DNA from 3 places in the Sporanaerobacter sp. PP17-6a genome. Region 1 is predicted to be linked to each of the others. Evidence: riboswitches for the same ligand, from Rfam matches in the RefSeq annotation. Region 1 holds a riboswitch; each other region holds the start of a gene.
The links. A riboswitch is a leader RNA that binds a small molecule or an ion and turns the genes downstream of it on or off. The one in region 1 is predicted to bind cobalamin.
Positions count from the first base shown of each region.

Region 2: it holds a riboswitch for cobalamin, as region 1 does, so the genes downstream of both, PP176A_RS07620 (sirohydrochlorin cobaltochelatase) here and PP176A_RS04750 (hypothetical protein) in region 1, are expected to answer to the same signal.
Region 3: it holds a riboswitch for cobalamin, as region 1 does, so the genes downstream of both, PP176A_RS14205 (succinate CoA transferase) here and PP176A_RS04750 (hypothetical protein) in region 1, are expected to answer to the same signal.

Region 1 is NZ_FMIF01000009.1:58,016-63,391, forward strand. Features, by position in the region: gene PP176A_RS04740 (hypothetical protein) at 1-271, opposite strand, end outside; gene PP176A_RS04745 (hypothetical protein) at 258-950, opposite strand; gene PP176A_RS04750 (hypothetical protein) at 943-2,955, opposite strand; cobalamin riboswitch at 3,050-3,228, opposite strand; gene nrdG (anaerobic ribonucleoside-triphosphate reductase activating protein) at 3,272-3,781, opposite strand; gene PP176A_RS04760 (anaerobic ribonucleoside triphosphate reductase) at 3,792-5,376, opposite strand, start outside.
Region 2 is NZ_FMIF01000015.1:98,873-104,248, reverse strand. Features, by position in the region: gene cobM (precorrin-4 C(11)-methyltransferase) at 1-457, shown strand, start outside; gene cbiG (cobalt-precorrin 5A hydrolase) at 454-1,467, shown strand; gene cobJ (precorrin-3B C(17)-methyltransferase) at 1,468-2,208, shown strand; gene PP176A_RS07625 (cobalt-precorrin-6A reductase) at 2,205-2,969, shown strand; cobalamin riboswitch at 2,982-3,162, shown strand; gene PP176A_RS07620 (sirohydrochlorin cobaltochelatase) at 3,262-4,044, shown strand; gene PP176A_RS07615 (ABC transporter substrate-binding protein) at 4,078-5,109, shown strand; gene PP176A_RS07610 (FecCD family ABC transporter permease) at 5,189-5,376, shown strand, end outside.
Region 3 is NZ_FMIF01000038.1:55,834-61,209, forward strand. Features, by position in the region: gene PP176A_RS14185 (methyl-accepting chemotaxis protein) at 1-334, shown strand, start outside; gene PP176A_RS14190 (cob(I)yrinic acid a,c-diamide adenosyltransferase) at 324-857, opposite strand; gene PP176A_RS14195 (THUMP domain-containing class I SAM-dependent RNA methyltransferase) at 877-2,016, opposite strand; gene PP176A_RS14200 (class II SORL domain-containing protein) at 2,179-2,553, shown strand; cobalamin riboswitch at 2,672-2,854, shown strand; gene PP176A_RS14205 (succinate CoA transferase) at 2,992-4,554, shown strand; gene PP176A_RS14210 (YitT family protein) at 4,535-5,376, shown strand, end outside.

The sequences.
Region 1 (5,376 bases):
TAAACCCTGTATCGTCTCCGATTTCTGCTGTTTCTTCAACGGACGGAATTTTGAAGAGAGAATAAAGCACTCCCAATAATAATCCCCCTTCAACAATATAAAAAATCTTTTTCCCTACATAAACTATCGGAAATATATGGCTTAAAATGGCCATCAAAAAAACCGTGCCGGAAATTCCCAATCCAAAATAGATGATGATATTTAAAAACCTATTCAGCCATATCTTTTTCCTCAATTTTTTTAAAACGTTAAAAACATCATTTTTTTTCATAGTAAGGCCTTCCATGTTTAATAAGTATATTTATCCCAAAGGATATTGAAATCCAGAATATGCAGAAAATACCCAAAGGCTTGTATCCCAGATAATTTGGCTGACCCAGCTGAGAAGCAGCCGTTCCTGCCGAAGTCATCACTGGATTTAAGAAAAATACAAGAGGAATCCTCCTGTCGAATATCGATACTACGACTAAATTCCTATATTCATAATAATAATAAAGGAATATCAAGCTGAATATTATTACCGTACATATAAATATCTTGAGTATGAGCTGTATGTGAAAATCACTTTTCCCTTTATGTCTCATCATGTTTTTAATGCTGATAATTACCGTTGCCCATATATATTGGATAATAAGAGGGAAAAGGCCGTACAATCCGCTCATATTGTTTACCGATAAGAGTAAAATCAGATGAGGAAAAGAAGATAAGGTAAACATGGCAATATGAAAAAATCCGTTCTTTTCCCATTCCCACAATGTTATAAGAATCGAATTCAATATTAATTGAAATACGGAATAATAAAGATACATTTTACCCGTTAAATCTTCCTCGTAGGAATTATCCGTTAAAATTATCATGAAAAAACACCCTAAAAGAACTATGGTATTAATCAACACATAACTGAATATCAACTCTCTGTTTTTTTTATTCATCTCTAAAAAATCATTCATTATTTTCACCTGATTTTAATTTCCCACGAAGGGATATTTGAGGAAGCATAATTCTTCCTTTGCCGGTTATCTTAATGGTCAACGGACCATTTTCCGTAAAATCCTTCACTCTGTCACCCTGAAATAACTGAGATGATAATTTTTCCCATTTTTTATCTTTTTGATTTAATGCTTCTATTTTTAAGTTGCCATAATCAATCTTTGCTCTAAGACTCAGGGATTCAATATCCCCTCGCACAGGCATAGGATAGTATAAAAGAAGTTCTTCTCCCTCTTCTAACGTATATTCCCTTATATATTCATCTTCCGAGTATTTAGTATAGTTTTTAACCGGACAAATAACTCCGAAGGGAATGTTTAAATGTTCTTTTTCTTCAAAATCAATTTGAAAGACATTCATTGTATATGTCTTTTCATCTTTATCCTTTATTGTGCTAAATCCTATCAGATAGCAGTTCTTAGGATTACTTTCAGCATAGTAATACTGTTCAAACAGCTGTTTTTCTTCGTCATCTAATTTGGCAGCAGTAGAAACCTTGTCCAAATAATTAAAATCGCCGGTATTCTTTAAATTTTCATCCAATCTATATTTAATATCCAATTCTTGTTTTCCGTTTAATGTTCCAATATTTATAACCGTATCTCCTATTATGATGAAGCTGCTATCCAAATCATAAGGGAGAATATTTTGTATTTCACCTGATACAATTGAATTTTCGTCTATAGAAAGTTTCTGCACATAACTTTCTTTTTCATCCCGATTCTGAAAAAATATAGGATACACCTCTTTTTTCAATGCAAGAACCTTTTGGCTTAAAGGCATAACATGAATATTGTCTTCTCCATATCCGTCCAAGAATCCATCATTCAGCTGAAATTCCGAATTCTCTTTAGTTCCCTTCACATATGCAACTCCTGTAGAGAAAACTCCTTCTCCGTATTCCTTTATCTCAACCTTTCCCACATTGCTTCCATAGATATTTTCTCTAAAAAAAGCTATTAAAAATATCAAAGAAAAGGCTCCTATTGATATTCCAAATATTTTACCTCTTTTTTCTCCCAATCCTATAATAAGAAATATTAAATAAACTATCAGTAAGGACAGAAATATATAAACCAAATTATAACTGGGTTTCAACAGAGAATTTCCTATAAAAAACATATTTTTCCACTCATTTTCCCTGTTAAAAATATTTTCAGGTTTGATCAAATCGTTAAGATTTAAATATGTAGCATATTTTTCAATTGATTCTTTTATGTTATCTAAGGATATCGTTTCCAAATTTTCGTTTATGGATACAACGTTACCTTCTCCCAAATGCCAAATCTCTTCTTGATTTAAATTTTTAAATATTCCGGTTAAAGTTTTATATTTGTAGGTTTTGTTTCCAATGAAAATATTGTGTCCTCTTTTAACCCATTGAATAAGATTTTGCCCGAATTCTTCCGGTAATTGTTCTGAATTGTAGTTCTCTATAAAAACCATATCTAAATTTTCAAGTTCTTCTTCATTCAGGCTGAGGTATTTGGTCAAATCAACTATTTCTATATCTTCCATGGGAATAAAATTTAGTTTCAATTGGCTGAGATAATTCAATCTCTCCGGTTCATCGGATAATATTCCTAAGATGGTTGTTTTCTCGGAAATAGGTTCAAATGGGATTTCGACGGAATTTATCTTCTTTCCTTTATTCTCTAACGTTACTTTTATTTTACCCTCGGAATCAGGTATGGGAATGGAAAAATAATATACTTTTTCACTATTATCATCTATCTTTACGGGTTCATAATATTTCCTGTTTTCAGTTTCTATGCGGATTATACCTTCATCTATACCTGAATTTCCGGTACTTACGGTGATTTTTAACGGATTTACACTTTTCAGCTTTACTTTTCCGCCAAATCCGATGATTCCTGTAATTCTTGTTTCGCCGCTTCCATAGGATATCCCCCATGAAGATAATATTATAAAAATTAACAAACCTATTCCAACTAATTTTTTCACATTCCCACACTTCCCTTTAAAAATAAAACCCTCTTCCAAGGAAGAGGGTTTAAATTCATTTCACTCAACCTTCCCTTTCCTCTAAGTCGGAGTATCGAGAAGAAATACAACACCAAGTTTTCTGGCTTTCAGATCATCTTTAGGCCGAACCTTCCCATTTGTATACAAACAGTGGCAAAAACATCAACCTAAATTCCTGATTACAGCTGCGACTACAGCAAGGGTTTTTCACCCTTTTCCTTATTGTGCTATATTTTATCTTTTCCATATATTAAATTACTTTCATCAACATTATATTCCATACAAATTAACATTGTCAAGGAGTTATAACTATAGGTTTCCCGCAAAGTATAGAAGCTTTCATGTCTATAATCCTTTGGTTTGAAGAACCTCTGAATTTCAGCATAAGGCTTTTTTTATCTATCTCAAAGGGGCCGTCTATGAGAATATCCGTACATTTCATTAATCTCTCCCAACCCGGTCTGTCATTGAAACTTTCAATTATTTTCTCACAAGTATATCCCGTATAAGTTATAACATTTAGCCCCATTTCCTTTATTCTTTCTCCTAAAACCGCAAAATTTTCGGCTTGCTCAAGAGGTTCTCCTCCGCTAAAGGTTACTCCGTCTAAGAGAGGATTATCCTTTACCATTTTCAAGATATCTTTAATATCTATCAGTCTGCCGCCGGTAAAGGAATGAGTCTCCGGATTATGGCATCCTTTACAGTTGTGTTTACACCCTTGAGAAAAAACTACCAGTCTTATACCGGGTCCGTCAACTATAGATTCTTTAATTATTCCTGCTATTCTTAAAAAATCAGTCATATCTTTCTCCCTATTTTACAGAGCAGGAAAAATGTTTGACTCTGTCCCTTTCCTCTGCTCTCTTTGCATCATTGAAACGGTCTAAGGTTCCCACCAGATACCCTGTAATACGTCTGATCCTCTCAAAAGGTATATTTCCTTCTTCCCTTCCGCATTTGGGACAGGTATCACCGATAATTCCGGTATATCCGCAGACGGGATCTCTGTCCACGGGATGATTTATTGAACCATAGCCTACTCCGGATTCCTTCATTACTCTTATAATTTTTTCAAAGGCTTCTAAGTTTTGAGTCGGATCTCCGTCTAACTCCACATATGTTATATGTCCCCCATTTGTAAGAGAATGATATGGAGCTTCCGTTTTTATCTTGTGAAAAGCGGTTGTTTCGTAATATACAGGAACATGGAAACTGTTTGTATAATATTCCCTGTCCGTTATTCCTTCAATGGAACCGAATATTTCTTTGTCCATTTTAACAAATCTTCCTGCCGTTCCTTCCGCCGGAGTAGCAAGAAGGGAAAAATTCATCTTATATTTTTGGCTTGCTTCGTCCATTCTCTTTCTCATATGCCCTATAATTTCAAGGCCTAATCTTTGCGATTCCTCGGATTCCCCATGATGTTTTCCCGTAAGTGCTTTCAAACATTCGGCAAGGCCTATAAATCCCATAGTCAAAGTCCCATGTTTCAATACTTCTCTTACCTCGTCTTCTTCTCCTAATTTATCCGAATCAATCCATATTCCCTGCCCCATGAGGAAGGGGTAATTTTTTACCTTTTTGCGCCCTTGCATCTCAAATCTTTCCAACAATTGATCGATAACTAAATCTATAACCTTATCAAGTTCCTTAAAGAATATATCCAGATTACCTTTGCTTTTCAGCCCCAATCTCGGCAAATTGACAGTAGTAAAGCTTAAATTCCCTCTTCCGTATATTATTTCTCTGTCGGGGTCATAAACATTTCCTACAACTCTTGTTCTGCATCCCATATATGCAATCTCCGTTTCCGGATGGCCCTGTTTATAATACTGAAGATTATACGGTGCATCCAAGAACGAAAAATTAGGAAACAGTCTCTTTGCACTTACTCTGCATGATAATCTGAACAGGTCATAATTTGGCTCCCCTTCATTATAATTAACTCCTTCCTTAACTTTAAAAATCTGTATCGGAAATATGGGAGTTTCTCCGTTTCCGAGGCCGGCTTCCGTAGCAAGAAGAAGATTTTTCATAACCATTCTGCCTTCCGGAGACGTATCGGTTCCATAGTTAACGGAACTAAAAGGTATCTGAGCTCCCGCTCTGGAATGCATAGTATTTAAATTGTGTATAAATGCTTCTATTGCCTGAAAAGTTTTTCTGTCCGTTTCTTTCAACGCATTTTTTTCTGCAAATTTTTGGGCTTTTTTTATCAATAAAGGATCTTTTATAAGATCAGAAAGATAATTAAATTCCGCTTCTTTATACTTCTCGTTATTTGCAATGGAGGGCTTCAATCCCTTTTCTTTGTGAATGTTATCAAAGATATCTATAATTTTATCTTGAATTTCTCCATCCTCCGTCAACAACTCAAAGGCTTTTAATAAATTTACT
Region 2 (5,376 bases), on a different contig from region 1:
ATTGGGAATAGACAGTGAAGTAGTTCCGGGAGTCAGCTCTTTTGTAGCTTCTGCTGCTGCTATTGAAAAGGAATTTACTCTCCCCGGCGTTTCGCAGACGATAATTTGTACCAGATTAGGCGGAAGGACAGAAGTCCCTGAAAAAGAAAGTTTGGAAAGTTTAGCATCTCATAATGCATCTATGGCTATATTTCTTTCAGTCCAGATGATAGATCAGGTAGCAGAGAGGCTCAAAAGCCACTATAAGGAAACTACACCCGTTGCGGTAATACAAAGGGTCAGCTGGGAAGATGAAAAAATAATAATCGGCAACCTCAGCAATATAGCGGAAAAGGTTAAAAAAGAAGGAATAACTAAAACTGCACAGATCCTTGTAGGAGATTTTCTTGGGGATGAGTATGAACTGTCCAAGCTGTATGACAGCAATTTTAGTCACGGGTATAGGAGAGCAAAATGAACTGGGCAATAGTTACTCTGACAAAAGGAGGTACCCGTCAGGCCAAGAGAGTAAAAAAATCGTTGGATAATATTAGGATAGATATATATACCCTAAAAAAATGGTCTGATAAGGAAACTTTGACTATAGATAAAAAATTGAGCGAATTCGTGGGCAGCATATTTTATGAATACGATATTATACTGTTTATCATGGCTGCGGGAATAGTGGTGAGGAGTATAGCTAAGTATTTGGTAAGCAAAACTACGGACCCCGGCATAATAGTTATGGATGAGAAGGGACAGTTTGTAATAAGTTTAATTTCGGGCCATTTGGGAGGAGCTAATGACGCGGCATGTTTATTGGCAGACAGAGTAGGAGGGCAGGCCGTGATAACCACTTCTTCCGATGTCAGAGGATTGATAGCCGTTGATACTTTGGCGGAGAAATTAAACTGTCGGGTATCCGACATGTTAAATGCCAAAGATGTTACTGCCCTTATAGTAAATGATGAATTGGTAGGGATAAAGTCAGATATAAGAATAGATATAAAACTTCCGGATAATATAGTGGAATCTGCGAAGGGAAAGGGAATGATATACATAACAAACAAAGTTTTGGACATCTCCTCTTCCAATGAAGTACAGCTTATACCTAAAAATATAATCATAGGAATAGGTTGTAAAAGGGGAATTCCTAAGGAAGCTATAATATCGGCTGTAGCAGAAGCATTGAATTCTTTAAACATTGACGTAAGAAGTATAAAGCATTTTGCAACGGTGGATCTTAAGAAAAATGAAGCAGGAATATTTGAAGCTGCCCGATATTATGATGCTGAAGTTAAAATAGTTTCCAGAGAAGAAATAAAAACTGTGGAAAAGAATTTTAGCTGTTCCGAGTTTGTGAAAAAGACTATAGGGGTTGGCGGGGTCTGTGAACCCTGTGCAATGCTTACCGCTTCGGGAGGACATTTTCTTATGACCAAAAAATCTTATAATGGAATAACCTTATCTGTATGGGAGGAAATATAGGTGGACAAGACAGGAAAAATATTTGTAGTCGGAATAGGTCCCGGCAATATTGAACATATGACCTTTGAAGCCAGAAATGCTATTGAAAAATCGGATGTAATAGTTGGATATAAAACTTATGTGGACTTGATAGAAGATATAATAAGAGATAAAGAAGTAGCTTCGACGGGCATGAAAAAAGAGAAAGAAAGATGTGAAGAAGCCTTAAAATATGCGGAAGAAGGGAATACCGTATCATTGATAAGCAGTGGGGATGCCGGTGTTTACGGAATGGCGGGAATAATTTTGGAAATAGTTTTTAAAAGCAAAAGCTCCGTAGAGGTAGAAGTAGTACCGGGGATTACTGCTGCAAATGCAGCGGCGGCTTCTCTGGGAGCGCCTATTATGCACGACTATGTTACGATAAGTTTGAGTGATTTACTTACGGATTGGAGTTTAATTGAAAAAAGGCTTCACTGTGCAGGAGAAGGGGATTTTGTAGTATGTTTGTATAATCCTAAGAGCAAGGGAAGACAAAAGGAAATAGAAAAAGCAAGAGAAATACTTCTTAAATATAAAAAAAATGATACATTAGTGGGGATAGTCAGGAACGCTAAAAGAAAGGGAGAATCATGTGTTATAACTACACTTGAAGATATGCTTAAATATGATATAGATATGTTTACCACGATTATTGTCGGAAATTCACATACCTATATGGCAAAAGGCAAAATGATAACACCGAGAGGGTATGCAATATGATATTGGTATTGTCAGGGACATCTGACGGAAGAAAGATAATAGAATTGTTGTTTCAAAGAGGATATGACGTTATAGCTTCTACAGCTACGAAGTATGGAGGAATACTAATAGAATCCGATTGTAATGCGGAAGTAATATCCGAAAAAATGGAACAAGGGGATATGGAAAAGTTGATACGGAAAAGAAAAATAGAATGTATAGTAGATGCTACTCATCCCTATGCCGAAAAGGTTTCGGTCAATGCCATGGCAGCATGTAAATCTATGGGAATAAAATATTTAAGATATGAAAGAAAGGGAAACTCCTATGATAAGACAGATGGAGTATCTTGTTTTCCCGATTATGATAAAGCTATATCATACTTAAAGGGAACTAAAGGAAATATACTTTTGACTGTCGGCAGCAATAACCTTCAGCTTTTTACTTCATCTTTAGAGATTGACAGACTGTATGCGAGAGTTTTGCCTACCTATTCTGTGATAAAAAAATGTGAGGACCTGAGGCTTCTTCCAAAGCAGATAATAGCGGCCCAAGGACCTTTTACAGAGGAATTCAATAAGGCCATGTATAATAATTATAATATAAAATATATGGTAACTAAGGACAGCGGAGATGAGGGAGGAACCGAAGAAAAGATTAAAGGAGCTATAGAAACAGGAGTAAATGTGGTGTTGATAAAACGCCCTAAAATAAATTATATAAATTTATATGATAATATATATGATATAATTAAAGTTATTGATAAAGATTTAAAGAAATAATCTTGTATAATTAAATAGCTTAAAATTACAGGTTTTTTGAAATTAAAAGGGAAAGCGGTGAAAAATCCGCTGCAGCCCCCGCTACTGTAAATAGGAACGAAATCATACAATTACCACTGGAAGCTTTTCTGGGAAGGTATTGAGAGTAGGATGAACTATTAGCCAGGAGACCTGCCTGTAACTTTTATAAATAAGCCTTCGGAGGGAAGTGGTTGTTTACATGTAAGTTTTATTTATATATAACCATAGCAGAAAAGGCCATGGTTTTTTTATTTGAGATAAGGAGGGAATAATGGAGAAAGGAATTATTGTGGCAAGTTTTGGCACCACCTTTGAGGAAGCCGAAAAATTATGTATAAAAAGCATAGAAAAGAGGGTGAAGAAGGAGTTTAACGGATATTATACGGAAAGGGCTTTTACTTCCCAGATGGTGATTAATAAACTTAAGAAAAGGGATGGAATATCAGTAAATAATGTAACAGAAGCATTGGGGAAGATGAAAAACGAAGGTATTTCCCAAATATATATACAATCCCTTCATATAATACCAGGTCATGAATACAATAAGCTCGTAAATCAGGCAGAATTGTTTAAAAAAGAAAATCAGGATATCATTGTAAAAATAGGAGTACCGCTGTTATACGATGATACAGATTATGAAAGGACAGTAAATTCAATTGAAATTCCGCAAATTAAACCTGATGAGGCATTGGTTTTTATGGGACATGGTACAGATCATAGCTCGGATACCAGTTATAGTCTGTTGGAAAAATATTTTAGAAAGGAATATTCAGACAATATATTTATCGGAACAATGGAAGGAAGTATAACGTTAGGGAATATAATACCTCAACTCTTCCGGAGAAAGATAAAAAAAATTATACTAATGCCCTTTATGTTGGTAACGGGGGATCACGTAATCAACGATATGGCTGGCGATAAAGGCAGTTCATGGAAGAATACGTTAATCAAAGACGGTTTTGAGGTTGAAGTGAATATGCTTGGATTAGGTCAGAATAAAAAAATTCAAGATATATTCATATCTCACTTAAAAACCGTCATAGAAAATAACTGATTATTGAAAAGAATATTTTAGGAGGAATGAAATATGAAAAAGACAAAGATGTTGTTATTATTTTTGGTAGTTGTGATGGCTGTATCAATATTTAGCGGATGTCAAAACACTAAAGATGTAAACGGTTCGGATAATGATGATGCTAAAGAAGAAACGAAGAAAGAAGAAGAGAATAAACCAGTATCAGAATACGGGGTTACTGTTAATAAGGATAATGTAGTATTTACAGATGCCAGAGGAAAAGAAGTAACCATAAAAAAGAACCCTGAAAGGGTTGTCTGCTTATACAATTCATATCTTGACATCTGGGATAGCTGTGGCGGAAAAGTAATAGGAAAGGTAGAAGAAGCCGAGGAAAAACCTATTGAAAATGCTAAATCCGCTGAAGTTGTAGGAAGCCCCGGTTCTCCGAGCCTTGAAAAGATATTGGCATTAAAACCTGATTTAGTCATTTTGACTAATGACTTTAAAGGTCAAGCATCACTGATTCCGTCATTGGAACAAAATAACATTCAGGTTATTGATTTAGCTAATACTTATTTAAAGGATTATTATATGACTGTAAGGCTTTTCACGGGGATTACCGGAAGAGAAGACCTGTATGAAAAACACACCAATGAAGTAAAAAAGAAAGTAGATGAAATAATAGCAAAAGTACCGAAAGACAAAAAATATAAAGTGCTAATAGTATTTGCTACTGCTAAAAATATTACAGTCAGGAATTCGGAATCAATGGTGGGGGAAATGCTCAAGGATTTAAACACCATAAATATATCCGATACTGCGGCAAATTCGTCTGATGCAAAGGTCTTCAGCATGGAAAAAATAATACAGGAAGATCCGGATTTCATATTTGTACAAACTATGGGAAGCGATAAAGAGGAAATAATGGCAAGATTGAAACAGGATGTGGAAGATAATCCGGCTTGGAGCTCTCTTACTGCTGTGAAGAATGACAGATATATAATTCTTTCTAAGGACTTGTACTTATATAAACCAAATGCAAAATATCCCGATGCTTATGAAGGCTTAGCAAAAATACTTTATCCGGATATATTCAAATAAAAAGATTGGCATGGCTGTATAGTCTTTATATAAAAGACTATACAGCTATTAAAATGCTTAATACTAAGGGGAATAAAATATGACTGATAGCAATATAAAAAAAGAAAGAATTAAAAAGAAGGTTATTTTACTGATTTTTATAGCTTTGACTGTAATCAGTTTTTTTATAAGCATAGGAAATGGAGCGGTAAAGGTACATCCAAAGGAAATAATAAATGCGGTATTCTTTGAAAAATCCACAGTGAACTATCAAATAATATGGAACGT
Region 3 (5,376 bases), on a different contig from region 1:
TGAAAAGGTAAGCGGAATAGTTAATGAAAGTGTAGAAGTCGCTGATTTAACTAAAGCTTCTTTTGAAGAATTGGTGGAAAAATTCGATAAGATCAATCTTTCAATAGTCGAAATTGCGGAAGCTTCTAAAGAGGTAAGAAATAATAGCGAATATATCCTTGAAAGAGCTACGGAAATATCCGCTATATCAGAAGAAACTACTGCAGCATCTCAAACCAGTTCGGAAGCAATAGATAAAAATCTTGCAGCCATGGAGGAAATCACCTCTTCCATTGAAAGCTTATCGGAAATTGCAGATAAACTAAATAAAATGGTAGAAAAATTTAATGTATAAAATCTACTTTTATTTCTTCTTCTTCAAAATATCTTGCTATGGAATAGAGTAAATCAGATAATCTGTTTAAATATTTCACAACATTTGAATCTATTTCAGCATTTTTTTGAAGAGAAATTGTTCTTCTTTCGGCTCTTCTGGCAACTGTTCTTGATACATGAAAATATGAAGATGCTTGTCCGGCCCCAGGTAATACAAAACCTGTGGGCTTTTTTACCTTTGCCATATACTTATCTATATTTTTTTCAAGATAGTCTATATCCTCATCTTTTATTCTATGAGGAACCTTTGTTTGATCTTCTGTGGCAAGATTGGCTGCAACAATAAAAAGTTTATTCTGAATATGATTTATTAATTCATATGTATCCTTATCGTCTTTTATATAATTTTTAGCAAGACCCAAAAATGATACCAGCTCATCTACAGTGCCATAACTTTCAACTCTTATATCATCTTTTGATACTCTCTTATTGTCAAAAAGACTTGTCTGCCCTTTATCCCCGGTTTTCGTGTATATCTTCACAAATAATTCCTCCTTCATTTTAATTTCTCTTTTTTGGTCTTGGACCATAAAACTGATAATAATTCACTTTAATTTTTCCATTAAATAATTTTCTTCTCCTATCAGCTCTCCTTCCGTATATTTTTTCAAACTCCTCGTTAGATGTAAGAAAATAAAGAGACCATGTATCCAAAAAACTGAAAACTTCACCCATTTTTCTGTATAAATCCTCTACTTTTTCTTTCTCTCCCATTCTCTCTCCATAGGGAGGATTTGATATGATAACTCCGTATTTTTTCTTGGAGCTTAGTTGCAATGCATCCTTTGTTTCATAGGTAATACAGTCGTCCACTCCCATCTCATACGTATTCTCTCTTGCAATTTTAACAGCTTCTTTATCAATATCATACCCAAAAATTTTCAGTTCTCTCTCCTGTATAATAGATTTCCTTGCAAAAATCTTTTCTTCTTTCCAATATTCTTCTTTTATTTTTTGCCAATCTTCTGCCGCAAAACTTCTCTGTATTCCCGGAGCGATATTTTTCCCTATCATAGCAGCTTCAATGGGAATAGTGCCGGAACCGCAAAATGGATCAATAAGTATTCTCTCCGGACTCCAATAACTTAGTTGAATCATAGCCGCAGCAATTGTTTCCTTTACAGGTGCATTGACATGCATTTTTCTGTATCCTCTCATATGAAGGGCTTCCCCTGAAGTATCAATGGATAGAGTTACCACATCTTTTAAAATCGAAACCAATATTGTAAATTTAGCTCCTGTTTCTTTAAACCATTCAGTTTTATATTTTGTTTTTAATTTTTCTACAACTGCTTTTTTAACTATGGCTTGGCAATCTGAAATGCTGAATAGCTTAGAATCCACGGATTTTCCGTTTACGGTAAACTCCCCGTCTTCATCTATCCATTCTTCCCAAGGAAGTGCTTTAGTTTTTTCGAACAATTCATCAAAGGTTAAAGCCTTAAATTCCCCCATTTTTAAGAATACCCTATCGGCAGTTCTAAGCCAGATATTTGTCTTTGCAATATCTTTTTCTTCACCTTTAAATGTTACCTTTCCATTTTCAACTTTTAAATCCGTATATCCTAATTTTAAAAGCTCCCTTTTAACTAATGATTCCAAACCAAAAGTCGAGGTCGCAATAAGTTCTATTTGTCCCATTTTATCCTCCCAATAATTAATTACCTTAATATTATACACCAAAACTAAATTAAATACTTTTTAAATGAGTACTTTTTAAAATCCTTGGGTATATAATGTTATAGGTTAAATTCTATATGACGAATATAGAAAACAAAAAACAATAGGGAGGGTCTTTAATATATGAAAAATATAGGAGAAACAATTCAAAGCGGAGATTGGAAGGGTGAAAAACATGTGCCTGTAATTCATGCCCCTGAAAAAGTTAAAAAAGGAGAAGCATTTGAAATAAAAGCAATAGTAGGAGAAAAAATACCTCACCCGAATACTTTGGAACATCACATTTGTTGGATAAAAATATTCTTTCAGCCTAAAGATGCAAAATTCCCAATAGAAATCGGAAATTCTGAATTCAGTGCTCACGGAGAAAGCGAAATATACAATGAGCCTTCCGTTTCTCTGACTACAAAAATTGATAAATCCGGTACAATTCATGCGTTAAGCTATTGTAATATTCACGGTCTATGGGAAAATAGCATAGAAATTTCCGTAGAATAGTGAGGTAAAAGATGAGGCTGTTAAAAAGAAGCTTCATCTTTTTTTATAATAATCTATCTCCTTGTTCTGGTATCCTTGACTAAAAGTTATTTATATTATATATTTTAATTGTAGTTAAATTTAATATTTAGGTAAAGGTACAAAGATTTATATTTCTTTGTTTAAAAGGGAAACAAGTAAAAGTCTTGTACGGTCCCGCCACTGTGAAGGTGAGAATTTTAAAATATGCCACTGAGAAATTGGGAAGGCTTAAAATTCTATGAACCTAAGTCAGGATACCTGCCTTTGCTAATGCACTAAAAACTCTACGGTAGATAGGGAGTGTTTCAGAATAGAATTATTATGTAAATACATAATGTTATTTTGCTTGTCACAGTTCCTGAAACCGCCGAGTTCAGGAACTTTTTTATTGCCCAAAATCATGAGGAGGTTAAAAGAGTGATAGAAGATAGAATAAAAGATATTGAGCTAAGAAAAAAAATAACTACAGCTGAAAACGCTGCACTATTTATTAAAAATGGTATGACAATTGCTACAAGTGGCTTTACTCCTTCAGGATATCCAAAAGCTACACCATTAGCACTTAGTAAAAGAATTAAAAACAATAACGAAAATATAAAAATTACATTAATTACAGGAGCTTCCGTCGGAGATGAATTGGACGGTGAATTAGCCAGAAATAATATTACAAAAAAAAGAATTCCCTATCAAACAAATGATAGCTGTAGAAAAGCTATAAACAATGGAGACATTCAATTTTGTGATGTTCATTTAAGCCTATTGCCTCAATACATTAATTATAATTATTTGGAAGATATAGATATCGGAATCGTAGAAGCATCTGAAATTACCGAAAACGGATGTATGATACCAACTACCTCTGTAGGTATAACACCAACTATAGTAAAAAAAGCTAAAAAATTAATAATAGAAATAAATACAAGTCAACCAATAGATCTAAGAGGAATACACGACATATATACTTTACCAAATCCCCCAAAAAGAACGCCTATACCTATACTAAACTGCAAAGATAGAATCGGTACAAATTATATCCAAATAGATAAAAATAAGATAATCGCCATAGTTTTCACGGATATAAGAGATGATGTTAAAAAATTAGCAGAACCAAATAAAGACAGTAATTTAATGGCGGAAATTTTTTTGGAATTTTTAGACCATGAAATCAAAGCAGGCAGAATTCCAAGAAAATTATTGCCCTTTCAATCCGGGGTCGGTTCAGTATCAAATTCAATACTAAATGGATTCTCTCGTTCAAAGTATGATAACCTTCAATTTTATTCAGAGGTAATACAGGATTCAATGTTGGACTTAATAGATATAGGAAAAGTACAAATAGCGTCCGGAACTGCTATTTCCCCTTCTCCGGAAGGATTAAATAAATTTTATGATGATATTAAAAGATATAAATCGAAGATAATATTGAGGCCACAAGAGATTAGCAATAACCCGGAAATAATCCGAAGACTCGGGGTCATAGCAATGAATACGGCAATAGAAGTAGATATATACGGTAATGTAAATTCCTCTAATATAATGGGTGGAAATCTCATGAATGGGATAGGAGGCTCAGGAGATTTTGCCAGAAATGCCTATCTGTCAGTATTCTTTACAAAGTCCACAGCTAAAAATGAAACTATTTCCACCGTAGTACCTCTTGTATCTCATGTCGATCACACCGAACATGATGTCAACATAATTATTACTGAGCAAGGAATAGCGGATTTGAGAGGTTTAAGTCCAAAGGAAAGAGCTATAAGCATAATAAACAATTGTGCTAATCCTATTTATAAGGATTTACTTTCGGATTATTTGAAAGAAGCTATGAAGAGTAAAAAGAACATACCTATATTACTAAATAGGGCTTTTAAATGTTTTGAATCATTAGAAAAAACCGACACGATGAAAAGAGGCAACATAGTTTGTTATGCAAATTTAATAAATAGAAAGGGTGATGACTATGAAGAAAAAAGCAAATGAATATATAAAAATTACCGTTGGAATGTCACTGGTAGCAATCGGTCTATACTTTTTTTTAATGCCAAAAAATCTATCTGTAGGCGGGGCTAATGGTTTAGCTATTGTTATAAATCATTTTATCCCGAATTTATCAATCGGACTTCTTATGATAATTATAAATATTTTTCTATTTGCAATTGGCTTTATCTTTATCGGAACTAATTTCGGTTTTAAAACCATATATGCAAGTTTTGGGGTCTCGGTTTTGGTATTATTATTTGAAAAAATTTTTCCCATGAAAAAACCATTAGCAAATGATATACTGATACAGCTTATTTTGGGTGTTATAATATCTGCAATAGGCATGGGCATAGTATTCAATCAAAATGCCTCAACAGGCGGAACAGATATTATAGCCAAAATATTAAATAGGTTCTGGGGTATAGATTTAGGTCGGGGTGTGCTCATTTCCGATCTTTCAATAACATTGGCAGCTGGCTTCGCCTATGGACTGCAAATTGGCCTGTATTCGTTATTAGGTGTGTTGCTAAATGGTTTAGTAATAGATGCAGCCATTGAAAGTATGAATATCCGTAAACAAGTTGTTATAGTAAGCAACTACAGCGAGGTAATAAACGATTATATAATAAAAAGTTTAGGGAAGGGTGCCACTTTGTATGAAGCTAAAGGAGGATTCACCGGAAGCGATAAAGAGGTTCTTGTAACTATATTAAGCAGAAAAGATTTTGTATTATTAAAAAATCTCATAAATAGTATAGATAAAAATGCCTTTATAATAGTTCACAATGTTCATGAAGTAATAGGAGAAGGATTTAAGGACAT